Regions from separate parts of the Peribacillus sp. ACCC06369 genome, predicted to be linked through region 3. Evidence: riboswitches for the same ligand, from Rfam matches in the RefSeq annotation. Region 3 holds a riboswitch; each other region holds the start of a gene.
What was found. A riboswitch is a leader RNA that binds a small molecule or an ion and turns the genes downstream of it on or off. The one in region 3 is predicted to bind cobalamin.
Positions count from the first base shown of each region.

Region 1: another riboswitch for cobalamin. It lies ahead of QUF78_RS06095 (ribonucleoside-diphosphate reductase subunit alpha); the one in region 3 lies ahead of nikA (nickel ABC transporter substrate-binding protein).
Region 2: another riboswitch for cobalamin. It lies ahead of metE (5-methyltetrahydropteroyltriglutamate--homocysteine S-methyltransferase); the one in region 3 lies ahead of nikA (nickel ABC transporter substrate-binding protein).
Region 4: another riboswitch for cobalamin. It lies ahead of QUF78_RS27055 (ABC transporter substrate-binding protein); the one in region 3 lies ahead of nikA (nickel ABC transporter substrate-binding protein).

Region 1 is NZ_JAUCEN010000002.1:1,076,625-1,084,337, reverse strand. Features, by position in the region: gene QUF78_RS06110 (SulP family inorganic anion transporter) at 1-1,160, shown strand, start outside; gene QUF78_RS06105 (hypothetical protein) at 1,246-1,392, shown strand; gene QUF78_RS06100 (manganese-dependent inorganic pyrophosphatase) at 1,492-2,421, opposite strand; cobalamin riboswitch at 2,715-2,894, shown strand; gene QUF78_RS06095 (ribonucleoside-diphosphate reductase subunit alpha) at 3,035-5,332, shown strand; gene QUF78_RS06090 (ribonucleotide-diphosphate reductase subunit beta) at 5,378-6,430, shown strand; gene QUF78_RS06085 (flavodoxin domain-containing protein) at 6,420-6,839, shown strand; gene QUF78_RS06080 (hypothetical protein) at 6,956-7,123, shown strand; gene cspD (cold-shock protein CspD) at 7,194-7,391, opposite strand; gene QUF78_RS06070 (hypothetical protein) at 7,590-7,713, opposite strand, start outside.
Region 2 is NZ_JAUCEN010000002.1:794,019-801,731, forward strand. Features, by position in the region: gene QUF78_RS04620 (ABC transporter ATP-binding protein) at 1-5, shown strand, start outside; gene QUF78_RS04625 (ABC transporter permease) at 54-845, shown strand; gene QUF78_RS04630 (ABC transporter permease) at 850-1,635, shown strand; gene QUF78_RS04635 (acyl-CoA thioesterase) at 1,677-2,165, opposite strand; gene metE (5-methyltetrahydropteroyltriglutamate--homocysteine S-methyltransferase) at 2,162-4,468, opposite strand; cobalamin riboswitch at 4,623-4,814, opposite strand; gene QUF78_RS04645 (potassium channel family protein) at 5,072-5,491, shown strand; gene bcp (thioredoxin-dependent thiol peroxidase) at 5,554-6,024, shown strand; gene QUF78_RS04655 (aminopeptidase) at 6,036-7,160, shown strand; gene QUF78_RS04660 (D-2-hydroxyacid dehydrogenase) at 7,294-7,713, shown strand, end outside.
Region 3 is NZ_JAUCEN010000002.1:2,169,295-2,177,007, reverse strand. Features, by position in the region: gene QUF78_RS11495 (alkaline phosphatase D family protein) at 1-1,056, opposite strand, end outside; gene nikC (nickel transporter permease) at 1,451-2,281, opposite strand; gene nikB (nickel ABC transporter permease) at 2,284-3,222, opposite strand; gene nikA (nickel ABC transporter substrate-binding protein) at 3,260-4,891, opposite strand; cobalamin riboswitch at 5,046-5,234, opposite strand; gene QUF78_RS11475 (aspartyl-phosphate phosphatase Spo0E family protein) at 5,817-6,008, shown strand; gene QUF78_RS11470 (DnaA N-terminal domain-containing protein) at 6,316-6,723, shown strand; gene QUF78_RS11465 (hypothetical protein) at 6,897-7,262, opposite strand; gene QUF78_RS11460 (hypothetical protein) at 7,286-7,713, opposite strand, start outside.
Region 4 is NZ_JAUCEN010000002.1:5,324,568-5,332,280, reverse strand. Features, by position in the region: gene QUF78_RS27080 (ABC-F family ATP-binding cassette domain-containing protein) at 1-536, opposite strand, end outside; gene QUF78_RS27075 (DNA topoisomerase III) at 785-2,977, shown strand; gene QUF78_RS27070 (hypothetical protein) at 3,195-3,362, opposite strand; tRNA gene QUF78_RS27065 (tRNA-Arg) at 3,860-3,933, opposite strand; gene QUF78_RS27060 (polysaccharide deacetylase family protein) at 4,138-5,019, shown strand; cobalamin riboswitch at 5,107-5,281, shown strand; gene QUF78_RS27055 (ABC transporter substrate-binding protein) at 5,461-6,426, shown strand; gene QUF78_RS27050 (FecCD family ABC transporter permease) at 6,431-7,444, shown strand; gene QUF78_RS27045 (heme ABC transporter ATP-binding protein) at 7,450-7,713, shown strand, end outside.

The DNA.
Region 1 (7,713 bases), 1.1 Mb from region 3:
TCCAAATTTTACTAGGGGTTTTCAAAATCGGGAAATTAATGAAGTTCATCCCAAAGCCAGTCATGACTGGTTTCGTGAATTCTTTAGCCATCTTGATTTTCACGGCACAGCTCACCCATTTCGTCGGCGAAACATGGATCATGTATGTCATGACAGCCGTTTCATTAGCTATCATTTATCTTTTTCCGCTGATCTCGAAAGTCATTCCTTCACCACTTGTCGCCATCATATTCATGACGATCGTTGCAGTTACTACGGGGGCTACGGTACGGACTGTTGGGGATATGGGGCAAATGACCGAAGCACTTCCGATGTTCATGCTTCCAGACATCCCTTTGACCTTCGAAACTTTGGCGATCATTTTTCCATATTCCATTGCCCTGGCGTTTGTGGGGTTGCTTGAATCGTTATTGACAGCTCAAATAGTCGATGGAATGACTGACACGGACAGTAATAAAAATAAGGAAGCCAAAGGCCAAGGAATTGCTAATATCATCGCCGGATGTTTTGGCGGCATGGCAGGATGTGCAATGATCGGTCAATCCGGTATCAATATTAAATCAGGAGGAAGGGGCCGACTCTCCACTTTTGTAGCTGGCGCATTCCTTATGGTATTAATCGTGGTACTGAATGACGTCCTTATTAAAATACCGATGGCTGCACTTGCAGCAGTCATGATCATGGTTTCAATCGGGACATTTGACTGGTCTTCCCTAAAGAGGCTCAATAAGGCTCCAAGGACGGATGCAGCCGTGATGATCGTGACGGTCCTCATTGTCCTATATACGCATGACTTATCAAAAGGGGTATTGGCTGGAGTGCTCTTGAGCATGATTTTCTTCTCAGCTAAAATTTCTAAAGTGGCTGTTGAGAAAACGGAAGACATCCATGCTAAGAAAATCACTTATCGTATTAGCGGACAAATATTTTTCGCTTCGGTCCAGGACTTTGTTTCGAAGTTTGATTTCAAGGAAAAAGCCGATGCAATCATCATCGACTTTTCCCTCTCTAAAATATGGGATGCTTCTGCAGTCGGTGCTGTTGATACGGTTGTCCTAAAATATCAGCTACGAGGTACACCTGTCCAGGTGCAAGGCCTCGATGAGGAAAGTTCGTTATTGCTGGAAAAACTCGCTACATCCGAAAGTAAAATTTCTTGAAGAAGTAAAACTCTGCTGAATAGAAACTTTTCAAACCGACAAAATAGATAACATGAAATATTTCCTTTTGAAAGGAGCGAAAAGCATGACATCCGAGCAGGATTATACGGCAGCAAATCTGTCACCAGATTTATTGAATGAACTGAAAAGCTTTGAAAGCAAACTTGGCGAGGAAGCCAATAAAGAACTGATTGTCATCGCCTATGAAAAAGAAAAGGAAACTTTGAATTAAGAAAAAAGACTCAAACACCTTTAAATGGATGGTTGAGTCTTTTTTTGCATGTACAGAAAAAGGATGCCCACGTTTTTAATGAGCACCCCTTTCCCTATATTATTTACTGAATACGCCCGTTAAGACCGGCACGATTTGTTTTTTACGCGATACAACGCCCTCTAAGACGGCGATGTTATTGTTTAATGAAACGTCATATGCTTTTTCCACTGCGTTGGCTGCTTTACCAAGAGCCAAGGCAACAGAATCATTGGTCAGGATATCCGTTACTACGAATAGGAATAAATCCAATTCCTTCACAGCGATGACCGATTCAATGGCTGCTTCTAGTTCGGCTTGCTTAGCAAGGACTTCGTTCGGATCAACAGCATTGACCTGAGCTATCTCCACTTTAGCCATGCCCATGGAGAATTCTTTTGCATCAAGAGTGATAAGCTGGGCAATCGTTTTGTCGCTCAAGTCAGCTCCCGCCTTCAACATTTCCAAACCATATGTTTCAGCGTTGACTCCCGCAATATCAGCCAGTTCCATAGCTGCTGCAACGTCTTGCTCCGTGCAGGTCGGCGATTTGAACAATAAAGAATCCGAAATGATGGCAGACAGCATAAGACCTGCAATCGCTTTTGGGATTTCAACGCCGTTTTCTTTATAGATTTTATTTAAAATGGTTGCCGTACAGCCAACTGGTTCCGCACGGTAATATAAAGGATCGCTTGTTTCAAAGTTAGCGATGCGGTGATGGTCGATAACTTCCAACACACGTACTTGGTCAATATCTTCAGCACTTTGCTGGCGTTCATTGTGATCGACCAGGATCACGCCATCAGCTTCCCCTGCCACTTTTTCCACAAGACGAGGAGCTTCGAATTTGAAGTGGTCCAACGCATATTGAGTTTCACCATTCACTTCACCCAGACGAACTGGTTCAGCGTTGATACCTAACTGCTTTTTCAGATCTGCATAAGCGATTGCTGAACAGATTGTGTCTGTATCCGGGTTTTTATGTCCAAAAACTAATACTTTTTCCAAGATTTTATCTCCTTTTTCATAAATATTTTTCCGCGAATCCCCTTATCGCAATAAAGGAGAGCCACCTTTACTATACACTTTATTTTAACACAAAATCCCCTAAATTCAGCGCTTGAATTACCCATTCCCCAATAAAATCTTTCATTCTTTCACCCTCTACCTTCTCTTTGTCAATAGATAAGGGTTGGTTTTTCTCAAATATATTAGTTGAATTATCATCGTATATGGCTTACGATAATATAAGCAGAAATACTAGATATTGATTACATAAACAACACCAATAACTATATATAGATTTTTTTGTAATCCAAGGTGCCAGCGATGGCTGAAAAGGGAATCCGGTGCGAACCCGGAACTGTCCCCGCAACTGTAAATGTGACGAAATGAGAAACCACTGTATAGCTCTCTATACGGGAAGGACTCAAAGTAGGATGATCATGAGTCAGGAGACCTGCCTTGAATTTTTCACGTTTCTTATTCTTCGGGGATTGAGATGATGAAACGATAGCATAATGGCTATTTTTTCATGGCTCTTTTATTCTATCGTTTGATCCGCTCAATTCATTGGGCGGTTTTTTTTTATTTTAGCGGAAGTTTACAAGGAGGATTATTAATGACTCAAACATATAACTCTACCATAAGTGAAAATGACACCGACACGAATTCCATCCAGCTTGAGATGTTATCGAAGGAATTTGAAGGCCGTCTCGATATGGAAAAGTTCAAGAAGCGTTTTACAAAATGGCTTGATCGCAAAAGTGACTCAACCGAAGAACAGGCATCAAAGAAACTGATTCAGCTCGCTCTGGAAAGTGTCGATATCGATGCTCCCGATTGGACGTTCGTTGCTGCAGCAGAACTGTTGAATGCGATGTATAGGGATGCACAAGCCAATCGAGGTTATGAAGGCATGAGTTATGGCCCATTCTATGAACTGATCACGGAACTCTCCCAACTTTCAGAAGGCCAGCGTTACCCCATCTATAAATCAGAACTGCTCTCTTCTTATACGAAAGCGGAAATTGAGGAATTGGGTTCGGTGATCGACCCGGAAAAGGATAAATTATTTTCTTACATAGGCATCTACTTATTAAACGATCGCTACCTAGCCCGCCCAAAAAAGGACAAGGTCTACGAACTGCCCCAAGAGCGCTTCATGATCATCGCGATGGAAATCATGCGATTGGAAAAAACGGAGCACCGCCTGCAACTTATCAAAGAAGCTTACTGGGCAATGTCCAACCTTTATATGACTGTTGCGACACCTACACTCTCCAATGCAGGAAAAACGCATGGACAGTTAAGCTCTTGCTTTATCGACGCAATTGAAGATTCCATTGATGGTATCTACCTATCTAACTACGATGCCGCAAAAGTATCAAAATTCGGCGGCGGTGTCGGTCTTTACGTTGGTAAGATCCGCTCGCTTGGTTCCGATATCCGTGGTTTCTCTGGAAATAGTTCCGGCACGACTCCTTGGATTCGACTGTTCAACCAGACAGCTGTCAGTGTCGATCAACTGGGGCAACGTAAAGGTGCCATCGCGATTTACTTGGATGCCTGGCATAAAGATATCATGAGCTTTCTTGATTTGAAGACGCAAAACGGGGATGACAGATTAAAAGCCCATGATATTTTTACGGGTGTATGCATTCCTGATTTATTCATGGAGGCTGTACGTGACAGAAAAGAATGGTATCTTTTCGATCCGCATACCGTCAAGCAAACCCTTGGATTCTCACTTGAAGACCTCTACGACGAGAAGAAAGGCGAAGGAAGCTTCAGGAATCATTATGCACTTGCTGTCGAGGCCGCAGAAAATGGTTCGCTTCCAAACTATAGCTTTGAAAAGATCAATGCGATGGACATCATGAAAAGCATCATGATTTCTCAATTAGAAGAAGGCGTACCATATATGTTCTACCGCGATGAAGTGAACCGGAAGAATCCAAATAAACATAAAGGTATGATTTATTGTTCTAACCTTTGCACCGAGATTGCTCAAAACTTAAGCCCTTCGACGATCACCGATGAATACGAAACAGAAGATGGAGATGTCGTTGTTGTTCGTAAAAGCGGCGATTTCGTTGTCTGCAACCTTTCATCCATTAACTTGCCCCGTGCGGTGAGCAGCGATGTTTTGGAAAGGTTGATTCCCATTCAGATCCGGATGCTGGATAACGTAATCGATGTGAATAATCTTCCGGTCAAGCAAGCATCCATCTCGAACAAACGTTACCGGGCAATTGGTTTAGGAACGTTTGGATGGCATCATTTACTTGCCACACAGAATATTTATTGGGAATCGGATGAGGCTGTTGAATATGCCGATGCATTATACGAAAAGATCGCTTACTTAACGATCAAGGCATCCAATGAATTGGCTAAGGAAAAAGGAACGTACCCATATTTCGAAGGATCGGATTGGCATACAGGGGAATATTTCGAACTGCGTGACTATACGGATCAAAAATGGATGGATTTAAAAGCAAACGTCCAGGAACACGGGACCCGTAATGGATATCTAATGGCCATTGCCCCCAATTCATCGACCGCCAAGATCGGTAATTCCACGGATGGGATCGATCCTTTGTATGAAATTGAATTTTACGAGGAAAAGAAAAACTTTAAATTCAAGGTGACCGCACCAGGCTTGACGCCAAATACGTATGAATATTATAAAAAGACCCGATTTAATTTGGATCAACTGGAAAGCATCAGGCAAAATGCTGCCCGCCAACGCCATATTGACCAAGCAATCAGCTTTAATCTGTATGTACACAACACAATCAAAGCCAAGGTCCTATTGGATATACATTTAACCGCTTGGGAATCCGGGTTGAAATCAACATATTATGTTCGTTCAACTTCTTCCGAATATGACAATGCCTGCGAAAGCTGTTCAAGTTAACGACAACCATAACCCAGTAATCTACTCTTAAAGGAGTTTTCACGAATGACAAATCATATCAAAAAGATCCGGATGCTGGAACCAACGCATCCAACTAAAGCGACAGGTGTTTTCAAAGGAGAAGCTTCAGGCTTTCTCCTTTGGAACGATATTCAGTACGAAAAATTCTATGATACCTATACTCAGCTCATCAATAACTTTTGGAAACCATCGAGCGTGAACATGATTCAGGATAAAAAGCAGTGGGGCGAATTGGACGAAGATATCCAGGACGCTTTTCTTGATATCCTTACGATGATTGCTGGAATGGACAGTCTACAAACGCCCACTTTAGTAGAAATCCTTCGGTACATCAAAGATCCGGCGGCAAAAGCTATCCTGGCCAATATGGCCCAGCAGGAATCCATCCATAATGAATCTTATTCCTATATCCTTGCTTCCCTGATCCCAGTAGGCAAGCAAAAACAGCTTTTCGACCGCATTAAAGAACATCCTGAAGTAATAAAGCGTAATCAACCGATCGTGGATGCCTATCAAACGTTCGTGGACGATCCAAGCCCCCAGCATTTATTCGAGGCACTGATCCATTCAACGAACCTCGAAGGGATCTATTTCTATTTGGCTTTCGCTTTCTATTATAATTTAGGACGCCAGAACCTTATGACCGGTTCGGCTACGATGATATCCTATATTCATCGCGATGAAATGGTCCATTTCGATTTCATTGGAATGCTCGTTCAAATCTTGATGTATGAATATCCTGAGTTAAATAATGAAGAAAACACGAAGTTCATTTATACAACGATTGAAAAAGCCGTCGAACTCGAAAAGGAATGGTCTGAATATATGCTTGAAGATATCCAAACCAAAGCCGATCTCGATTTGGAAGAATTCAATGAATACATCGAATATATAGCCAACAAACGGTTACGCATGCTAGGCCTTGAAAACTTGTATAAAGAATATAGCGAGAACCCGATGCCATGGATCAAAACGTTCGATGATGAATCCATCGGCCTTACCAAAACCGATTTCTTCGAACAGAAGTCTAGGACATACAGTCAAGTAAATGCCAGCAATGGGTTCGATGAGCTATAAAGTTGCCATTGTCTATCATTCTGCCGGAGGCAATACAAAAGCGCTTGCTGAAGCCATCGCTTCCCTATTACCTAAATCTGAACTATATCGAATGAATGAATTTGATTTACGTACATTACCGGATTACGATGCATTGATCGTTGGTACCTATACATGGGGAAACGGCGAGCTGCCTGCTAAATCAGCAGCACTTTATACAGAACTGGAGCAGCTGTCAATTGCTCATCTTAAAACGGGAGTATTCGGAACTGGTGAAACCAACTACAATCATTTTTGTGGGGCGGTAGATCATTTCCGGGACATGTTATTTGCCAAGAGCCAGTTATTGGTGACATTGAAGATAGAACAAATGTATCAAGAATCGGACTTGTCCAGACTTCAAAAGTTCGCCTCGCTATTCCAGAACTGACTGAAAGGAGATATGCATTTTCGCATATCCCTTTCAGTTTTTTAAAAATAAACTTAGTTCCGTGTATCATAGCAAGGGTGAACATGAAGTATAATGAAGGAAAAAAGGAGATAAACATGTCTGATAATATAACTCAGTTCCTGCCTATCCTTTTTATGCTAGTGCTTGTCGTATTCGTTATATTCATTGTGTTTTACCTGACAGGGCATTTTAATCGTTCAAAACGGATCGAAGAAAAATTGGACAGAGTATTGAAGGAAATGGCCGAAAAAAAAGAAGCATGAACGTGGCTTCCCTTACAAGGAAAAAAATAAAAAGACTCCAGAATCGGAGTCTTTTTTTATATGCGTTCAATTATTTTTGAACGTTAGCTGCTTGTGGTCCACGAGCGCCTTGCTCGATTTCGAAAGAAACTTCTTGGCCTTCTTCAAGCGTTTTGAAGCCGTCGCCTTGGATAGCTGAGAAATGTACGAATACGTCGTCTTGGCCTTCAACTTCGATGAAACCGAAACCTTTTTCTGCGTTAAACCATTTTACTTTACCTTGTACCATGATAGTTCCTCCTGTGTTTGGAAAAATCCATTTTATTACTATTTTTGGTTCTGGATAATGTTTCAAGAGGAATCCTATAACAGTAAATCCTTCTATCAAACTTATTCCGAACAAAAATAATTACTAATATTATATCATGGGAAATCCAAAAAAAACATGATTATCACAGTAATTCAACCGACAAATTATCCTAAAATTCTACATTTTTCGCTTCTTGCTTTGACGGAAGCCTTCGTCCAATAAGTAGCGTTCCGCCTCTACTGGACTCTCGAAACACTCCTCCAGATTCGAACCTGAATACACGTTCCAAAGTTGGTCTTCC
Region 2 (7,713 bases), 1.4 Mb from region 3:
TCTGACTCTCTAATCATTAAGAAACAACGTGTCTATCAAGAAGGGGGAGGGCAATGGGGAAGTATATTGCAATGATTCGCATGCGTTTTTTGATGATGCTTGCGTATCGAACGGATTATTATACCGGCATTTTAATTTATAGCATTAATATCGGTGCTTATTATTTCTTATGGAATGCGATATATGGAGAGAAAAGCTCCATCGAAGGACTTTCAAGTATGCAGATGACAACCTACGTCGCTGTTGCATGGATGGCGCGTGCTTTTTATTTCAATAATATTGACCGCGAAATCGCCACTGAAATTAAGGACGGCAAGGTCGCCATTGAAATGATCCGTCCTTATAACTATTTAGGCATGAAAACGATGCAAGGACTTGGGGAGGGGATATTCCGTTTCTTCTTCTTCTCGATTCCGGGAATGCTGCTGGTAGCTTTCATTTTTCCTATTGAATTGCCACACGAGCCGGCTACGTGGGGGATATTCGGCATTTCCTTGCTGTTCAGCTTCATCATCAATACACAAATTAACTTATTGACAGGAATCACTACCTTTTTCTTATATAATAATGCCGGATTGATCCGGGCTAAAAGGGTTATCATTGATTTATTTTCCGGTCTGCTGCTGCCCATCAGTTTCTATCCGATATGGGCGCAGGAAGTGATGAAATATTTGCCCTTTCAAGGGATCAGCTATGTACCAAGCATGATTTTTACGAACGGGTACAGTTCAGGCGAAATTGGCATGGCGCTTTTACAGCAGTTAATTTGGTGCATCATTCTTATAATACCGATTCAGCTTTTATGGATAGTCGCAAAAAAACAGCTGATTATTCAAGGAGGTTGACGGGATGTTTTATGTATCGATGTTTTTTCAATATGTGAGTCAGTATATGAAAACAAGATTGCAGTATAGAGCCGATTTCTTCATGGAAATCCTATCTGACCTGCTGAATCAGGTCGTGAATCTGGTATTTATCTTAGTCGTTTTTGGACATACCCAATTTTTAAGCGGGTGGAGCCGTGAAGAAATCATATTCATTTATGGATTCTTCCTTATCCCATTCGCCCTTTTTTCAGCCTTTTTCAACATCTGGGATTTTAATGATCGCTATATCGTCAAAGGTGAGATGGATCGGATATTAACAAGACCGATACATAGCCTCTTTCAAGTCATCTTAGAAAGAATCGAGCTAGAATCGTTATTTGGCGTTGTGACCGGTTTGATCATTATATTCTATTCGGGGGCTTCATTGGATCTGGAGCTTGCGTGGTATGACCCGATTCTTTTCATCATTTTTGCAATAGGAGGGGCCCTTGCTTATGCAGCCATATTCGTAGCGATAGCAAGCATTGGGTTCTGGTCGGATGCGAAAACATCCATCATGCCAATGATGTACAATATCGGGAACTACGGTCGCTATCCTGTTGATATTTATAATAAGGTCATTCGTTTTATCCTTACATGGGTGCTGCCATTCGCGTTTGTTGGTGTTTATCCGGCATCTTATTTCCTTAGAAAAGAAGAGTGGTATGCGTATGCATTTGCCACACCTGTAATCGGGGTTGCCTTTTTCATGATATCCGTTTTCATATGGAATCAAGGAGTGAAGAGGTACCGTGGGGCAGGAAACTAAAAAAACCCCTTCAACAGCATTCATGTTGAAGGGGTTTTTGTTTATTTGCGTTTATTCTTTCTTTCAATATATCTTGCTTGTGCTTGAACATATTGCTGCTTTTCATCTTCCGTTTCCGGAATGACCTGAGGTACGATTGTCGGCTTACCGTTTTCGTCAATGGCCAGCATCGTTAAAAAAGCGCGTGCCGTAAGCTGCTTTTCACCTGTTAATAAGTTCTCACGCTCCACTTTCACGAATACCTCCATTGATGTGCGATGGGCACAAGTGACATAAGCTTCAAGGTTAATTGCGTCCCCTGTCTTGATGGGGGCCAAAAAATCAAAAGAGTCGCTTGAAGCAGTCACAACGGGTTTTCGGCAATGGCGCATAGCTGAAATACAGGCTATTTTATCAACATAAGCCATTACTTTCCCGCCAAAGATGGTATTATGATGGTTCGTATCCGGTGGAAAAACAAGGTCGGTTAGGAAAGTCCGTGACTGCTGTGTTGGATGGGCATTTGATAAGCCGCTTTCCTTTTCAATCATTTGCCTGTTGTTTGGGCTAACAGATTTTCACGGACGATTATTGCTGCTTCGACCATGTTTTTCAGGGAAGCGACGGTTTCCGGGATACCCCTTGTTTTCAGGCCGCAGTCGGGATTGATCCAAAACTGGTCTTTATCTAATATCTTGATGCCCCGTTCAATCATATCGACCATTTCTTCCACTGCTGGAACTCGGGGACTGTGAATATCATACACACCCAGGCCAATACCTTTTTCATAAGTTTTTTCCTCGAATGCGGAAGCAAGCTCTCCATGGCTACGGGATGTTTCGATGGAAATTACATCGGCATCCAAGGAAGAAATGACATCCATGAAACTGTTGAAGTCGCAATAGCACATATGCGTGTGAATTTGCGTTGTATCCTCCACGCTTGATGTGGATATCAAGAACGAATTCACAGCCCAGTTCAAATACTCATCGCGATCGCTTTTTTTCAATGGTAGACCTTCCCTAAGTGCAGGTTCATCAACTTGGATCATTTTGATTCCTGCCGATTCCAATGCAATGACTTCTTTTTCCAAAGCAAGTGCCAGCTGGTAGCATACATTCTCCCTGGAAATATCATCACGGACAAATGACCAGTTCAAAATCGTGACAGGACCTGTAAGCATTCCCTTTACGGTCTTCTTCGTAAGTGATTGTGCGTATACACTTTCCCTGACTGTCATCGGTTCGATGAAATGGATGTCGCCATAAATGACTGGTGGTTTTACGCAGCGAGACCCATAGGATTGTACCCAGCCCTTTTCTAGAAAGACAAATCCGCCTAACTTATGACCGAAGTATTCAACCATATCCGTCCGTTCGAATTCCCCGTGTACGAGAACGTCCAAGCCGATTTCTTCTTGAATGTCGATCCACCTGCCGATTTCTTCGTTAATGAATGTTTCATATTGCGCAGCGCTCCATTCTCCTTTTTTGAATTTCCCGCGTGCTTGCTTAACTTCAAATGTCTGGGGAAAACTACCGATCGTTGTTGAAGGTAGAAAAGGCAATTTGAAAAATTCCTGTTGTTTTTGGTAACGTTCTTTAAATGGCAGCTGACGTCCAACATGCTCTGATTTAGCCTTTTCGACACTGGATTGTACACTCTTATGATTCCGTGCATTTGAACTAGCTAACGTCTGAACCGTTAATTTATTAGCATCGACCTTATCGGCGATTGCTTCAAAGCCCTGATTATTCCCTTTGACCAAGAGTGTTATTTCTTCAAGTTTCTCATCGGCGAAAGCAAGGGTTTCTTTCACTTCTTTTGAAACGGCGGTTTCATTACGAACGGTCACTGGAACATGAAGCAGGGAACAAGAGGGTTGAAGCCAGATTCGGTCTTCGGCTACTTTTTTCTTTAGAGTGTCGATCAATTGAATCTTTTTCGATAAATCAGAAAGCCAAATGTTTTTTCCATCAATCACACCTGCACCAAGCACTTTGTCCTTCGGGAAGCCGGATGCTTCAAGATTACTTAGATTCCTTCCTTTATCATGTACAAAATCAAGACTGATTCCCTGAACTGGTAATTCGATGACTTCTTGGTAGTGTTCCACGGCATCAAAGTATGTTTGCAGCATGATGTTTAGGTTTGGTGCTGCTTCATTCAGTTTTTCATAAAGGTAAGTAACAGTTTGCATATCATCTTTGGAAATGGATGAAACAAGAGAAGGCTCGTCCATTTGAATCCACTTCACGCCTTCTTGCTCCAACTCCTGCAGGATTTGCGTATATAGAGGAAGCAGGCGCAGGATTATGCCAGGGATATCTTGTTTTTTGAAGCCTTTGGAAAGGGAGATGAAAGTATAAGGTCCGATTAACACGGGCTTCGTTTCAATCCCTAGCTTTTCCTTGGCTTCCCGATATGCTACAAGTGGTTTATTTTCTGTTAAAGTCAGCTGTGGCAGTTTTAATTCAGGGACGATATAGTGATAGTTCGTATTGAACCATTTCGTCATTTCGGAAGCGACCTCATCATTGTTCCCGCGAGCCATTGAATAATAAACGGAAAGGGGAACGCTTCCGCCTTCATAGGCAGAGTAACGTTCAGGAACAAGACCGAACATGACGGACATATCGAGCATTTGATCATAGAAAGTGAAGTCGTTGACAGGAATGATATCAATGCCTTGATCTTTTTGTTTTTGTAAGTTGCCTAAACGGATGGCTTTTAGTTGTGCCGTAAATTTTGGTTCATCGATTTTCCCAGACCAATATGCTTCCAATGTACGTTTCCATTCACGATCTTCCCCGATTCGCGGGTACCCCAAATTACTGCTTTTCAAAATTCTCATCCTCCTACTTTCCTTTGATTTGTTTAAAAACAATAAAAAAAGCACCCCTAACTGTCAATAAGAGAAAGTTAGAAATGCTTAAAATAAAGAGACATGCAGAATGCCCCTTATAATTATAAGGTCCCTAACACCTCCCTATCTCCCGTAGGTTAAAACAGTGTTGTCGAAATAGGCAGGTCTCCTGACTTAGGGAATATCATTAGCAGCGAGCCTTCCCGATCCGTAGATCAGTGGCATATTGGATGGCGCTAACATTCCCATTACAGTGGCGGGACCGTGCCGGAATCAAACCGGGCTTCCCTTTTAATCCTAATGAAAATTAGGAACCTATTTCCACATATGAAATTTCACTAAACCTGCTGATAAACTGATTGCAGGTACCAAATATTTATAAAATAAAAACTATTATAAAAATTTAGATAATCTTAACATATCCGACCAAAAGGGTCAACATGAAAAAAATCGGGAAACGTTCCCGACATTTTGACAAATGCCTTTAGGGTGTGTGAGTGATAAGGCTGAAGTCTGTTCCTAAAAAAGAATATATTGTTAGGACAGGGAGTATGTATAAAGGAAGTGGCGTTTTGAAATGGGGCGTAGGGGATGACTTTCTACATCTTGATTGCAGGAATCATTTTTTGCATGGTGATGAGCATTCGGACGTTATTTCTTGTTGAGTCGGGAGGAAAGAAGTTTTCTCTGGAGGATATGCTGTGGCTTGGCAATTTATATGCGACGATATTAGTTGGATTTGCACTGATTTATTTATTATACGAGCTTCAGAATCATTCGGTGATTCTTGATATGGGCAATCGATTGGATGGCACATTCTATGAACAGTTGAAGACTTCTTTTTATTTTAGCGCGATGACCATGTTTTCTGTAGGGTATGGAGATATAGCCCCAATTGGAATGGGCAGGATGATAGCTACCATTCAGGCTTTCATCGGGTACACACTCCCGGCAGCGTTCGTGATTCGGACGGTGATCGATCTGGAGCATAAAGATAGGAAGGATAAATGAAAGTTGTGTTTCTTTCGATTATTGGGTACTCTTACCATAATGAAGGAAATGGAGGATTCAATATGACTGTTAAAATTGGAGAAAAAGCACCTGATTTTCAACTCCCTGCAAACAATGGTGAAATGGTTTCCCTATCGGATTTTAAAGGGAAATACATCGTTTTATATTTTTATCCAAAAGACATGACGCCAGGATGCACGACGGAGGCCTGTGATTTCCGGGACCACAATGAACAATTCGAGGAATTGAACGCTGTCATTATTGGTATAAGCCCAGATCCGGCGGCACGTCATGAAAAATTCATCGAAAAACATGGATTGCCTTTTCTGCTGCTAGCTGACGAAAACCATGAAGCGGCTGAATCATTTGATGTGTGGCAATTGAAAAAGAATTTCGGCAAGGAATATATGGGCATTGAACGTTCAACTTTCCTGATTGATAAGGCAGGTAAAATAGTCAAGGAATGGCGTAAAGTAAAAGTCAAAGGCCACGTCGAAGAAGCGCTTGAAACTCTTCGAGACCTAGAAAAATAAGGGACAGGCAGATGAAGGATGAACGAATAACGAAGCTTGCGGCCAGGCTGATTCATCATTCGATACAATTACAGCCAAAAGAGAGAATCCTCATCCGGGGCCATATCAACACGAAACCATTGTTGAAAGAGCTGATTGATGAAATATACAGGGTGGGTGCTTATCCATATATAGAACTCGAAGACGATGAGATTAGCCGACATCTGTTACAAGGGAATGTGAAGGAACAACTTGATACATCGTCGCAATGGGCTTTGAAGAAGTATACGGATATCGATGCGGTCATCATCATCACCAGTGAAGAAAACGACGTGGAAATGACTGATGTTCCCATCGAGAGGCAACGTATTCAAGGGGAAGCTATGAATTCTCCCACTCTTTTCTATGTAAACAACCGACGGTGGGTCTTACTTAAATATCCCACCAACGCATCAGCGCAAAAAGCCGGCATGAACTTCGACAGGTACCAAGACTTCCTTTTCAAAGTATGCACTATGGATTACGGGAAAATGGAGGCGGCATTTAAACCGTTAAAGCAATTGATGGAACGGACTGACAAAGTCAGGATCGTTTCACCGGGGACAGATCTGACTTTTTCCATCAAAGGTATGCCGGCCATCATATGTGCCGGCAAAAAGAATTTACCTGATGGGGAAGTGTTTACGGCACCCATAAAAGAAAGCGTCAATGGAAGGATATCCTTCAACGCACCCACAACCTATGAAGGAATCACCTTTAGTGACATGGAATTAAACATTGAAAAGGGGAAAATCATTAAAGCCATTTCCAATCAACCTGCCAAAATGAACCGGATTCTGGATATCGATGAAGGGTCCCGTTTTATCGGGGAGTTCGCAATTGGAATCAATCCATACATATTGGAACCTATGGACGATACATTGTTCGATGAGAAAATAAGCGGGAGTCTGCACTTGGCTCTGGGACTTGCCTATGGAGAAGCGGATAATGGAAACCGTTCATCTATACACTGGGATATGGTCTTGATCCAGCGTCCTGAATATGGCGGTGGTGACATCTACTTTGACGATGTGCTGATCAGAAGGGATGGAAATTTCATATTGCCTGAATTACATGCATTAAACCCAAATTCATTAAAACAAAGCCTTTTTTATTAAGGCTAAGGCTTTTGTCCAACTCAAAAAGGGGACACCTGAATATGCTTTATTAAGGGAATACCTCCTCAGAGAAAGTTGCACGGGACACACAGAGCCCGTGTTTTTTTATGTTAATTAAAAGGGAGAGATAAACATGTTAATACTTTCAACAATCATTCCGAATGAAAGCATCCAAACGAAGATGATGGACGCATTTCCTGATTTGAACTTCATTTATCAAGAAGGATGGACGGATGAGCCACTTAATGAAGCGGAAATCTTGATTACATACGGTGAGGATTTAAATGAAGAAATCATTGGGAAAGCGGCGAACTTAAAATGGATAATGGTCATGAGTGCAGGATTGGAATTAATGCCTTTTAAAGCCATTGAGGAACGCGGCATTTTGGTGACGAACGCAAGAGGCATTCATAAAATCCCAATGGCCGAGTATACGATAGGGATGCTTTTACAATATGAAAAGAAACTGAAACTGCTTATGAAGAATGAAAGGGAAGAACTGTGGCATAGAAAGATTGAAGTAGGGGAATTGAATGGCAAAACGATGCTCGTT
Region 3 (7,713 bases):
AAGTGACTCAGGCGTTTGCGGTGTACTTCCATCTCCGTTTGCCTGATCATCGCGGTATTGACGTGAATCCAGTACAAAGAAAGAGGCCAGGTCGCCATACGTGAAATTTCGGTATAACCGCATATCCGCTCCTTTAGGCAAAGACGATTTACGAAGGGGCATATGCTCATAATAAGCCTGATAAGCCGCTGCCCTTCTCTTGATGAACGCTTCAACCGATTGCCCTTTTTCCGGGATGACATTTGCATAATTGTTTTCAACTTCATGATCATCCCAAGTCACGACCCATGGGAAAGCTGCGTGTGCGGCTTTTAAATGGGTATCAGAGCGGTATTGTGCGTATCTATTTCGATAATCCTCAAGCGTGATGATCTCCGGACCACTATGTACACGGACATTACCTGTAGAAGCAACATATTCATTTGGTCCATATTCATATATATAATCGCCAAGGTGGAAGACAATATCCAAATCTTCTTTTGCCAAATGTTTATAGGCCGTATAATAACCATGCTCAAATTGCTGGCATGAAACAAACGCGAATGACAAGCTCGAAACACTTGAACCTACTGGCGGAAGTGTTTTCGTTTTCCCAGTCTGACTTACTTCCCCACCGCTTTTAAATCGGTAAAAATAGACCTTATCAGGTTTTAACCCGCTTACTTCCACATGAACGGAGTGGCCAAGTTCCGGCCTGGCTATTTCCTTGCCTTGCTGGACAATCTTTCTGAAATTCTCATCCTTTGCCACTTCCCATTTAACGGAAATGGCTTCTTGTGGCATTCCTCCGCCATTCAAAGGATCAGGTGCCAACCTTGTCCATAAAACTACACTATCCGAGAGCGGATCACCTGAAGCTACTCCGAGAGTAAATGGATAATCACTGAATTTCGGGGCAGCATTCACTTCAATACCGCCCATTGATTGGGCAAGGGCAAGACCTAATGAAAGTCCGGCAAGCTTACTTGCTCCCTGGATAAAGTTCCGGCGGTCCATGTTCTTACCTAATTCGCTCCAATTCTTAATTAAATCATCCATTGCTCTTTCATTATTCATTGATCTTTCCCTCCTATTATTTGAATCTGGTTCAAGTATAAAAGGACAATTTTAAAGGTGTATGAAGAAGTGTAAAAACAATAAAATCCCAACTAGGAGTTTTCATGCAGGTCCTATGGAACACTTTTTTTTAAAAAAAGGAAATTATTCACTCATGCATTTACATAGACCTATAAACTTTTACAAACAACGACAGTCTTTCAACCTATTTTTCTTCATGAATCATTTATTTAATCGTTACAAATAACTGGGTTTAAGCTCAAATAGGATGCAGCAATTAATGCTTCATATTATTTGATAATCGTTTAAGTTTTATTCACTTTTATCTGCGAATCATTTTCGTACCCTAAACGTTAGAATGGGGTGTTGTCCCATCTTCCATCCATCCTCCCTTCTATTCCTTTTTTAGGTCTAGAGCATCCCTCAAAGCTTCGCCAAACAAGTTAAAAGCAAACACAACGATGAAGATCATCAACCCAGGGTAAAGCATCAATGAAGGGGTTTCTCTAAAAAATGGCTTACTATCATTGATCATCATTCCCCACTCTGCCTCTGGCGGCTGTATGCCAAGACCAAGAAAAGAGAGTCCAGAAATTGCTAAAATAACTCCTCCGATGTCCATAAAGATTAATACAACAACTTGAGAAATGATGGCAGGTAAAATATGTTTGATGACAATTACTCTCATTGGTGTCCCGCATATTTTGGCTGCTAAGACAAAGTTTTGCTCCTTTACACTAAGAACCATTCCTCGGATGACGCGTGCATAAAAAACCCATTGGACAAGCACCATCGCCAAGATCAGATTGCCAAGACTTGGTCCTAAAATTCCGATTAAAGCTAAGGACAGCAGAAAGCTTGGAAATGCCATGAGAATGTCACACATTCTCATGAAGAGATAATCAACTTTACCCCCTATAAAGCCTGCATAAATACCAAGTGGGATACTAATAATCATCATTAATCCCATGACAAGGAAAGCTGTTCCCAACGAGGTTCGTGTTCCATAGATTAATCGGGACAATATACATCTCCCTAAATGATCAGTCCCCAATGGAAACTGAGAGGAGGGCCCTTGCAGCTTCTGAACGATATCAATCAAGTTCGGATCATTAGGAGCCAAAAAAGGAGCAAAAAGAGCCAATACTGTCAGAAAGGAAATAATCATGATACTGATCATCATGAGCATATGTGTCATCAGCATTCTTTTCATGTTTTGCACCATTCTTATTTCTCTCCTTCCCAGCGTATACGGGGATCCAGGAAAGAATAAGTAAGATCCACAAGAAGATTGCAGACCACAAAGATCACACCCATAAACAATACACACCCCTGAATCATTGGATAATCTTGATTTAAAATAGATGTGACAAATAACTGTCCCATGCCGGGCCAAGAAAAAATTGTTTCAACAATAACCGCTCCGCTTAGCATGTTCCCGAAGCTCATTCCAAGTCCAGTTATCATAGGTAATAAGGACATTTTTAAGACATGTCTGATAACGATTAGTCTTTGGCGTAACCCTCTCACTCTAGCATACACAACGAATGGCTCATTCAAATTTCCTAGCATACTAGCTCGAAGCAATCGCATATACGTCCCTATATAGGTAAAAGCCAATGTCAAGGAAGGAAGCACTAGATGCGCCAAGGTCCCCCTTCCCAATACAGGAAATAAATCTAACTTTACAGATAAAAAATAGATCAAAAGAAACCCAAACCAAAAGGTTGGCATAGAGACACTTACAAAGGCTGCTATTCTGCTAAACTGATCAACAAATTTCCCCTTGTAAATAGCAGAAATCATGCCTATAGGTAAACTAATAACAACAATTAAGATAAGCGAAGCAAATGTTAATTGAACTGTTGGGAAGAAATGTACCACAATTTCTTCCCATACGGAGTTATTGGACACGTAAGACATCCCTAAATCCAATTGCAACACTTTTCCCAGCCATCCAAAATACTGGACATATAAAGGCTTGTTTAAACCAAGCTCAACTCGAAGGGCAGCCACTGTCTCATTCGTAGGAGGAATATGTGACGCCCTTAAGTAAGCTACTGCCGGATCTCCAGGAATTAAGTGAAGCAAGATAAAAGTAATGAGCGAAACTCCGAATAATATTGGAATTAAACTTGTGAGACGTTTAAAAATAAACCAACTCATGTAGCACTCCTTAAGTTGTTTTTAAGTATCCCCTATTTCAATTAACATCAATTGAAGTTAAAGGGACCTCAGCTTCTTGAGGTAAAAAATCTACTCCACTAATGTTTTTTTGATACACCGCTATATTAGACTGATAAGATATCGGTAAATAAATGGCTTGTTCGTGCAATGTCGTTAATATATCTGAATACAGTATTTTTCTATCTTCCTCGTCAGTAGTTAATAATACTTTCTTAATTTTCTGGTCTATTTCTTTTTTTACTGGCAACCCTAATTGAGCGTTATAATCTGGACTACCATTTTCCGAATTAGTCGTCATAGACGCTAAATAGGAATGTGGATCAAACGGTACAGACCATGTTGCTGTAAATAATAAATCAAACTTACCTTGAAATGCCGTTGTCCAAAAAGTATTAGTTTCCTGACTGGTCAACTTAACATCTATTCCCAGTTTTCTAAAATCACCTTGTGTAAATTCTGCGATTGACTTTTGGATGTTATCTGTACTATTAAACAGTAATTCCAATTGCAATTCTTTTCCGTCTTTTTCTCTAAATGGTTTCCCCTTCACTTGTTTCCATCCAGCTTCATCCAATAACATTTTTGCTTTTTCTGCATCATACTCATATGGCTCTATATTAATTTTCGTATAAGGCAAAATAGGTGGAAACAAAGTATCAGCCTTTTTTTCCATACCATAAAAGATCTTATCGATAACAGCTTGTTTATTAAAAGCATGTTGGAGAGCTAACCGAACTTTAAGATCTTTAGTCGCTTCTCTGTTTGAGTTAAGAAGCAGCGTTCTTGTAGCTGTAGGTTCTGACAATTTGGTTTCATATTGCCCTGAATTCTTCAAAAATTGGAATGAATCTTGGCTGATGACCCCGTTTCCAAATATAAAGTCGAGTTCCTTTTTCTCAAAAGCTAACACTCTTGACTCTCCATCAGTAATGACTTTAACAACCACCTTATCTACTTTAGGCTTAGTGCCCCAATAATGTTCGTTCCTTTTGAAAACAGCAAACTCATTTTTCTTATACTCGCTCAATACCCACGGTCCAGTGCCAATCTGAGACTTGAGTCCGTCCTTAAATGTGTTTTGGCTGTCAGGAAAAGCAGCTTCTCCTACAAATCTCAAAGGTCTGATGTAAGTTAGTTCTTGAAGAGTTGGATAATACGCGTTGTTCAAAATAAGTTTAATAGTATATTCATCTATTATTTTTGTATCTTTGATTTGGTTAATTAATCCCACCCATTCATGTTGTTTGCGATTATCTAAAATGGTATCAAAGTTTTTCTTGACGATTGCAGCATTAAATACCGAACCATCGGAAAATTCAACATCTTTTCTTAGATGGAATACATATTCTTTTCCATCTTTCGATATATCCCAGCTCTCCGCAAGCCAAGGCTGAATTTCTCCACCTTTACCGTAATAAACAAGGGATTCATATACCATAGCCTGGGAAAAAAACTCATTCGGAAAATATGTGTGTGGATTTAAGTCACCTATATCCCCAGGCCATGAAAAAGTAACAACTTTTTGCTTTTCATTATCTAATGTATTTTCTTGATCTATTGTTGTGTTGCTGCAACCTGTAACTAAGATTGTGAAAATTACTAGTAGTCCAACAAAAGAATGGAATAAATTAGACCGTTTTATAAACATGCTTTCTCACCTTCAATTATGGAATTTTAACTATTTGAAAAATCACGAAATACAAAAAAGCATTTCCAACCAGATTTAACGGTCAGAAATGCTTATATATTAAGAACAAATTCGTCTTCTAGCACTCTAACACCTCCCTATCTCCCGTAGGTTAACAGCATTTCTAGAACAGGCAGGTCTTCTGACTTAGGTTCATCATCTCCATGCGTCTTCCCGGATATTATCCAGTGACTTTCTTGCATAGGACTCACCCTTACAGCGGCGGGACCGTGCCGGATTTTGCACCGGCTTCCCTTTTAAATATTCGCTATTAAACGAATATACCCATTCCAATAAAATATGAAATTTTTCCTCATCTTCATAGTAAAATATAGAGCTTGTCCATCTTAAAATTATTAAGTCAAAACCTCTTGATGCTTCTTAACACTTTAATAGTTTCATCTCTAATTAATTTTTGATAAACTCAGCAACTAATCATTTCCATCCTAGCAATAAACGAAAACAGTTAGTAAAAAGGAGAATAAATATCTATTCTTAAGAATTTAACAAATATTAAAAACTCTCCTATATTATACGGTTTTACGATTACAACTCTCTAAAAATGGATATTAACTATATGAAAATAAAATCAAAAAGTTTACCTAATACAAATTATATTCCTTATCACAAATTTATGCCATATCAAATTAAGATCCTGATGTTTTTAACGGTTCGTATTGTACGGAGGCAATAATCTTATACAAACAGTTATTTGTAACGACATATATGAATGATAGTATGTAGATTTTTCATTTTCAGATTTGTATTGCTCCCTCCCGAATAAGTTATTTTTTATAAGTGAACACTTACTTTGTATTTGAAAGCAACCTAATTTATGTAATAATAGATTCATAACAATAAAAGAAAGTACTTGAGGGATTTTGCATTGGTAAGTATTGAAGCATTACATGAAAAAATCGAGATATTGAGGAAAGATTTAATAACTACCGCATTGACATATGGATTAACTTCTCCAAAAACATTACATAATAGCCAGGAACTGGATAAACTATTGAATTTACTTGAGCATGAAAAAGAACCAAATGTACAATATTTCAAAAACAGGAATGAAATTTGATTTAATCTTTCTAACTTCATTCAATCATGATAGCTGTAGGAACTATCTCTCTGAATTATATTGGAATTATTTTTAATGATCACTGTGTATTTCATGCAGTATATTTCCCTTACTTAACCACCTCGTGTTCAATTCTTGGACTCGTGGACTAATTTTTCTGGATTATTTAATGAAAATGATCATCACTTCTTACATAAGGCTTCAGTATAGTTTTCTAGGTTTTATTTCGTGTAGAATTCGTCATGGGATTAGAACAAAAAGAAGTTATACTAAATAAAAAGATAACCAGATAGCAAGGGGACGTACAATGGATAGAAATGATAAATCTAAAGATATTTTAATGAAAGAGTTACAAGAGCTTAAACTTTCACTTGAACATGAATTAAATCGTGCCACTCAAATAATAAATCATTTAAAACCAGATAAAGAAGCTGTGCCACCGTTTGAAGATGTCACATTACAAACTGAATTGTTGGACGATCAAGATATATTCTCCCTCGTTAAAGTACAATTGCAGAAAAAGATCTCTAAGCCTAGCTATGAGACATGGTTGAAAGATGTATACTTGACTTCGATTGAAAATGACCAAATGACATTGGTTGCACCTAATGAGTTCGCCCGAGATTGGCTGGAGGAAAGGTACGCAAAATTAATAAAATCCTTGCTGAAGGGTATCAATGGAAAAGATTATAGCATTCAATTTATTGCGAAATAAGGGAACACTCTTAAACATTCAAACGAAGAAGCTATAAAGGCTTCTTCGTTTGTTATAAAAAATAATAAAGTACATGTACTGTTCCTAAAGCTTTTGAGTCTTAGATAATTTAAAGTAAAGAGGCAGCCATGTGGCTGTTTTTTATCGCCCCGAAATGCCCCGATTTCTTAAGTCTAGAGTTTGCTATCATTAATTTTCCTATATCTTAATGTCATATCAACTATTGTCAATAATAAAACAAACCATAAGATAGGATTTTTTAAGGAGATTCCTACAGTGGATTCTCCCCCCATTAATGTTAATACTCCTATTAGCACTAAAGTATAAAAAATAAATACTGCTTCTACAATTAATGAATGTTCACATTCTTTTTCAGTCTTTCGATTAAGGACAATATAGATAATCGCCACTGAGATAATTCCAAATGTCAGTGCCGTCTCAGGTATGTCATTGAAAACGATATGTGGGAAATAATCAAAAATCATTAGAAAAGAAAATAATAATAAGATACCTATTCTTAATAATATTTTCAATTTCATCTAATCCCCCATTCCCTAGATTATTATTTCCCGAACCAGTAATTGCATTGGAAATATTGAACAGATTTAGGTGATGTACAATTAATTTTTCCATAACGAACCACTATTGCATGATAATTCCTTTTCTTTTCTGCAGTGCTATAAGAACTTGATACCCAAGAACCCACATAAGTTGGACTAATTTTAGACCAGCTATTTAACTTTACAAAAAGCCAATTTAAAAATACGCTATCTGTTAATTTTTTAGGAATCTTTTTCATCATATATGCGAAAATTAGATTTTTAGCTTCATTTACACCAGTATTTTTGTAGGTTCTATAAATTGGAGGTATTTCTGTTTTCGTTGATCCACCTGAAATAGGAACATAGGAAGTAATACCACCAACGTTAGGTGTTCCAATACTCATAACTTCATTATACAAGTCTTCAATCTCTTGTTCCGTTAAAATTG
Region 4 (7,713 bases), 3.2 Mb from region 3:
TCCAAAAGTAACTTTGCTAGTAAAACCTTTGTCCGTTGTCCACCGCTTAGGGCAGAGACATCACGGTCCAAACCGATTGCATCCAACCCTAAACCGCGTGCCGCTTCTTCAATTTTAATATCCAGATTGTAAAAACCGCCGGCTTCCAGCTTGTCCTGAATCTCACCCATTTGTTCCAAGAGTTCTTCAAGTTCTTCTGGAGTGGCCGTCCCCATTTTCTCTGTTACTTCATTCAGTGCTTTTTCCTGCTCGAATAAAGGTAAGTATGCATCCCTTAAGACGTCGCGAATCGATTTACCTTTTGAAAGTATCGTATGTTGATCAAGATAGCCATATTCGACACCAGGTGTCCATTCCACCCGGCCATCATCATGGATAAGTTGTCCTGTAATGATATTCATCATCGTTGATTTCCCGACACCATTTGCCCCGACCAGACCAACATGTTCACCGGCCATCAGGCGGAAGGAAACATCCTTGAATAAGGTACGGTCGCCAAAGCTGTGTGCTAATTTATCTATAGAAAGTAAGCTCATTTTATATTGAACCTCCCAATTAATTTGAAAAAATCCCTACGTTTCATCATACTAAAAACTGCACGGGATTGCTATCTAATCTATTAATTTACATTTATCCCCTTGGGTACAAGTGAGCCCAGGCGGGAAATTCAATGGATCGATACCTGTTGGATCTGTTTTTGGGATGCCATGCCTGTGCATTATCGCCCTGTCATAAATTATATGAGATAATAGAGGAATCAGTTTAAAAGGGAAAGGATGTCACTATGAGTAAAACAGTCGTACTGGCCGAGAAACCTTCGGTCGGAAGAGATATAGCGAAAGTGCTGAATTGCGGGAGAAAGGGAAATGGTTTTTTTGAAGGCGATCAGTATATCGTCACTTGGGCCCTGGGTCATTTGGTCACACATGCAGATCCGGAAACTTATGATGAAAAATATAAAACTTGGCGCCTTGAGGACCTGCCCATGTTGCCGCCGTCTTTGAAATTGGTCGTGATCAAGCAATCAGGCAAACAGTTCCAATCGGTTAAAACACAATTGAACCGCAATGATGTCAAGGATGTCATCATTGCAACAGATGCTGGCCGCGAAGGGGAGCTCGTTGCACGCTGGATTCTCGAAAAAGCGAATGTAAAGAAGCCGATCAAACGGCTTTGGATTTCCTCTGTAACGGATAAAGCGATCAAAGATGGATTTAAAAAGCTGAAGGATGGCAAGGAGTATGAAAACCTATTTGCCTCTGCTGTTGCTAGGGCAGAAGCGGACTGGATCGTTGGGATGAACGCGACACGGGCTCTTACTACGAAGCACAATGCCCAGCTATCCTGCGGCCGCGTCCAAACGCCGACACTTGCGATGATTGCAAAAAAAGAAGAAGAAATAAAACAATTCCAGCCTAAGAAATATTATGGCGTTTCGGCAACTGCAGAATCCAATTTGCGCCTAATCTGGCAAGATGCCCAATCTAAAGATATCCGCACATTTGACAAAGCCAAGGCAGAAAAGGTTCTTTCAGCCGTGAAGGGGAAAAAGGCAGAAGTGGTGGAAGTGAACAAAGCACATAAGAAAAGTTTTGCCCCTTCTTTATATGATTTAACGGAACTTCAAAGGGACGCCAATAAGAAATTTGGTTATTCGGCGAAAGAGACGTTATCGATCATGCAGCGCTTATATGAAAGCCATAAAGTCTTGACGTATCCAAGGACGGATTCACGCTTTTTATCAACGGATTTGGTTGATACGCTAAAAGAAAGATTACAGGCTGTCAGCATTAAACCATATGCCCAGTATGCATCAAGGATCCTGCGCAGCCCGATTAAGGCCAATAAATCGTTCGTGGATGATAGCAAGGTCTCGGATCACCATGCGATCATCCCCACTGAGCAGACTCCGCTACCGGGAAAACTGAGCGACAAAGAATCTAAAATCTATGATTTGGTCGTTAAAAGGTTTCTTGCCGTATTAATGCCGCCTTTTGAATATGAGCAAACGACCGTCACCGCAAAAATGGGACAGGAGACGTTCATGGCAAAAGGGAAGGTCGTCCTGAAATCTGGCTGGAAGGAAGTCTATGATCACCAATTCGACGAGGAAGAAGCTAAAGATGGCCTTGCTGAGCAACTGCTTCCGAACGTTCAAAAAGGTGACAGTTTATCCATTTCGACTGTGAAACAAACAGAGGGTGAAACGAAACCACCGGAGCCGTTCAATGAAGGGTCGCTTCTTTCGGCAATGGAAAATCCTGCTCGTTTCATGGCAGGGGAAAGCAAGGAACTCATCAAGACTCTGGGTGAAACTGGAGGGATTGGGACTGTTGCAACACGTGCTGACGTTATTGAAAAATTGTTCAATAGCTTCCTGATTGAAAAGAGAGGGAAGGGCCTTCATGTAACTTCGAAAGGTAAACAACTCCTTCAATTGGCACCTGAAGACTTACGATCTCCAGCACTGACAGCTCAATGGGAGCAAAAGTTAACAGCGATTGCCAAAGGACAGCTACCAAAACAGGCATTCATCGGCGATATGCGCACCTATGCCAAAAATATCGTTCAAGAAATCAAAAATAGTGACCAAAAGTTCAAGCATGATAACGTGTCAGGAACGAAATGTCCTGATTGCGGCAAGCTGATGCTTGAAGTGAATAGTAAAAAGGGAAAAATGCTTGTCTGTCAGGATCGTGAATGTGGCCACAAAAAAGGTGTTTCACGTGTAACAAATGCCAGATGTCCACAATGTCACAAAAAGATGGAAATGCGCGGTCAAGGAGAAGCACAGACATTCACCTGTAAATGCGGTTTTCACGAAAAACTTTCTTCTTACAATAAACGAAGAGGGCAAAATAAAAATCAAAAAGTATCAAAAAATGAAGTCTCCAATTATATGAAAAAGCAAAATAAAGAAGAGCCGATCAATACTGCCTTAGCGGATGCTTTGGCCAAACTGAAATTCGATAAATAAAAGAAAATGGTCCTTCACTTTAAGCTTAATAGTGAAAGGGCCTTTTTTTTGGGGGGTATTTGCATGGGGCGGGGTGGGCAAGTTCATTGTGGGCAGGTCCATCTTTCCAGACAAAAGATTGCCGCTTGATGAAGTGGCGAAATCCATATAAAAGTAAAAGACAGCAGAAAAGGATGGAGCATTCGCTCCATCCTTTTCCATATATCACTGCTTAGGGTTAAATTTCATTCAGTACGGTGCCGTGTAATTCATATTCAAGTGTTTCGTCAGTTGTATGTGTGTATTTATCCGTATCTGCTAGTGTAAGCGTACTAAATGTCTGCTGATCACCCGGACTGAAAATTGCTTCATCATTCTCTGGATTCCATAGGTTGTAAATACTCATGATCAGTATCCTCCTCCTTTGGGCGAGAAGACTAGTAATTCCCATTTTGGTTATCGACTAACTCTTCAATTGACTCTAACGCTGATCACCGGGACTAAACACCGCTGCGTCATTCTCTTTGTTCCATTGGCTTCTGATTGTACTCATCGTGCACATCATCTCCTTTGGTGAGAATGTCTTACAGTATTTATCTACCCGGATGGGACAGGTTAAAACATATATTTCAAAAAAATATTACTTTTCTGCGGATATATATATCGAAAAACATCATTAATTAAAACTTCTCTTTAAACAGAGTCAAAAAGTTGAAAGAAAATTAAATGGTTAATCTCATAATGTAATGTTCGCCGATACTTCCGACTTTTCTCATACCGGTATCTAGAAATCCGACCTTTACATTGGAAGCCCCTCAAAAACCTAAATAGGTAAGGCCATACCAACAGAAAAACCCTGTTACGACGCGGAGATACCGCATTGTAACAGGGTTTTAAAATTAGCGTCCCAGATAGGAATCGAACCTACGACCTACAGCTTAGGAGGCTGTCGCTCTATCCTGCTGAGCTACTGGGACATATAAAAAAAGTCGACGACCTATTTATTATATTTCTTATAGGCAAACTTTTCAAGTTAATAGCAATAATAATTATGAAAAAATCATCTAAACGCTTAGCGGGTCTCTTATTTCTGCTTTTTCCTTTTTTTTCGTTAAATGGAATACTTTATTATTGGTTGGTTTTCTGGTACTATTATACTAGAAAAAAATAGGAGAATGATAGTGGGAAAATACAGAGTTTTACTGTTTGTGGCATTGCTGGGGATATTAATTTTACCTGCATGCTCACAAGGGATTTTAGAGGGTATAGGCACAAAGAGGGCTGCGCCGATTGCGGAAGATGACATTGAAGTGGTTGAGGCAGCGGAGAATGGCACCGGACAGGATTCAAAGGACGAACCGGAACAAATCGATACGAGAAACTGGATAAGGGCCGATTCCGCGGTTCAGTTTCCAATATTGATGTATCATAGCATTTCTGAAGGTAATGGCCTTCGGGTTCCAAGAGAGGAATTCCAATCCCAAATGACTTGGCTTCGGGAGAATGGTTACTATACATTATCCCCTAAAGAAGCATTCCTCGTTTTAACCGAAAATCGGATGCCAAGTGATAAGTGCGTCTGGCTTACTTTTGATGATGGCTATACAGATAACTACACGGAGGCTTTCCCCATATTAAAAGAATATGATATGAAAGCAACCATCTTCATGATCGGGAAGTCCATTGATAAAGGTCATCACCTGACTGAAAATCAAATGTTGGAGATGAGCAGGAATGGGATTTCAATCGAAAGTCATACTATCAACCATTTGGAGTTGAACCGGATGACGGCAGAGCAGCAAGAAGCGGAAATGGTTCAGTCGAAGGAGCTATTCGACCGTATCCTCGACCAGGACACGACAGTAATTTCCTATCCGGTTGGCCGGTATAACGAAGAAAGTCTATGGGTGTCAGAAGAAGCTGGATACAAGATGGCAGTCACTACCGAACCTGGAGGAGCTTCAAGGGACCAAGGGATGCATTCCCTGCATAGGGTTCGGATTTCACCGGGATTATCAGTCGAGGGATTTGCGTCCCTGATTGAAAATGCTTCTAATCATTGAAGATGGACGGGTCATTTCGAGGCAAGTCAGAAAAATCATATAATAATCGATTCTTACATGGTGTATAATGAAAGGCAGTGAAAATTATATACATATGAACGATTTGGTGTCTTAATGACTTAAAAGGGAAGTTGGTGAAATGCCAGCGCGGTCCCGCCACTGTATATGGGAGCCAACGGATGTTTACCACTGTATGAGATATGGGAAGGTGCCGTTGACGATGACCATGAGCCAGGAGACCTGCCAAAATTCGTACACCTGTAACCTACGCGGATGGGAAGGTGTGTGGCAGACCCTAAAGAGTCCGTAATTATATTGTTGCCATACAAGCATCTTCCGTTTAACGGGAGGTGCTTTTGTTTTGGGGTGCATCTTCCGATAATGCGTTTTGTTCATTAGGTGTGAAGAAATTAAAAGAAAAAAAGATTGTGGGGAATGAAAATGAAGAAGATTTTTGGTCTGATACTGGTGATGTTGCTGACTGCAGGTATGATGGTTGGCTGTAGCGATGCTACTAATGAAGGAAAAGAAAAGCAGGAAACGAATCATGCCAAACAGGAAGTTTTCCCGATTACGATTAAAGATGCAACAGGCGAAAAGGTGACGATAGAACAAAAACCGAAGAAAATCGTTTCGTTGATACCAAGTAATACGGAAGTTGTCTTTGCACTTGGCTTGGGTAAAAAGGTTGTTGGTGTTTCCGACTATGATAATTATCCGGAAGAAACGAAAGAAATTGAAAAAGTTGGCGGAATGGAAATGAACACGGAGATGATTGTCTCCTTGAAGCCCGACCTTGTTCTTGCCCATGCATCCAGTGCCCATAATTCGAATGAGGGTTTGCAGCAGCTTAAGGATGCTGGAATTGCTGTCCTCGTAGTCAATGATGCACAAAGCTTTGACCAAGTCTATGATTCTATTGATATGATTGGACAGGCAACAGGGGAACATGATAAGGCAAACGGAATCGTTACGGACATGAAAACGAAGCTCAAGGATATTCAGGAAAAAGCCAAATCCGTAAAGGAAGCGGATAGGAAGACCGTTTTTGTGGAGGTTTCACCGTCACCTGAGATATATACACCTGGAAAAAATACCTTCATGAATGAAATGCTTCAAATTATTTCAGCGGAAAATGCAGCTGCTGAACTGGACGGATGGGCAAAAATTGATGAAGAGTCTATGATTGCTGCAAATCCGGATGTCATCATTACAACGTATGGTTATTATACAAAAGATGCAGTAAGTCAAGTGAAGGGCCGAAAAGGGTGGCAAGACGTAAATGCTGTGAAGGATGACCAAGTCTTTGATGTCCATTCCGACTTGGTGACCCGTTCCGGTCCACGCTTAATAGAGGGAGTAGAGGAACTTGCCAAATCAGTCTATCCGAACCTATTTGACAACTAAATGGATGATTGCTTATTTGATTGCGTTATTATTTTTGTTATTCGCAATGACGATAGGCATTTCCTTTGGTTCGGTGCCAGTACCGATTCCTGTACTATTACAAATTATCGGCAAGGAGATTTTTCATTTACCGATTTCAGCTGATCCGGATGTAATGCTTACGAATATTGTGATGAACATCCGCTTGCCGCGTGTGTTGCTAGCGGGTTTTGTTGGGGCATCACTTGCGATTTCGGGAGCGGGGTTTCAGGGCCTGCTCCGGAATCCGCTCGCTGACCCTTACACATTAGGTATTTCATCAGGAGCATCAGTCGGTGCCGTATTGACAATATTCTTGAATATATCACTACCATTCATCGGTTTATATACTCTTCCGGCATTGAGCATCGTGTGCTCAGTGCTCACGATGTTCTGCGTACTGGCTTTTGCAAAAAAAATGGATCGATCGATGAAAGTGGAAACGATCATTTTAACGGGAATCATTTTCAGCTCGTTTTTAAGTGCCTTCATTTCATTGATGATTGCGCTGACTGGTGATGAATTAAGACAAATCATCGGCTGGCTGATGGGAAGCGTTTCAATGCGCGGCTGGAATTATATTGCAATCATTTTGCCGTTTTTTATTATTGGTTCGTTGATCTTGATCATGAATACGAGCGAATTGAATGCGATGACTTTCGGGGAAGACCGGGCAAAACACTTAGGTGTTAATGTTAAGCGGCGGAAAATGTGGATTTTGATAGCCGGTTCGGTGTTGACAGGGGCAGCCGTTGCCGTTTCAGGGGCGATTGGCTTTGTAGGATTGGTCATTCCTCATTTTGTCCGAAAGATTTGGGGACCTGACCATAAACATTTGCTTCCGTTGTCATTGCTGGTAGGAAGCGGATTCCTAATATTGGCGGACTTTGTAGCACGGTCGATCATTGCCCCATCGGAACTGCCAATCGGGGTGATCACTTCACTTATCGGGGCACCCGCATTCGCGCTGATTTTATTAAAGAGACGGAGAGAAGGGTAAGATGGATGCTTGAAGTTAAAGGGTTAACAGGTGGATATGACAACAAAGCTGTTTTGGACTCTGTTACTTTTGATGTACATAAAGGGGAATTATTCGGGATTCTTGGCCCAAATGGCAGCGGAAAAACGACGCTTTTAAGTATGCTTAGCGGGGTGCTCGATTATACGGGCGGAAGCATACGGATAAGAGGAAGGGATTTGAAGGATTATTCGTCAAAACAACTTGCACAGGTCATTGCTGTGCTCCCTCAGCATTCCTCATTAGCTTTC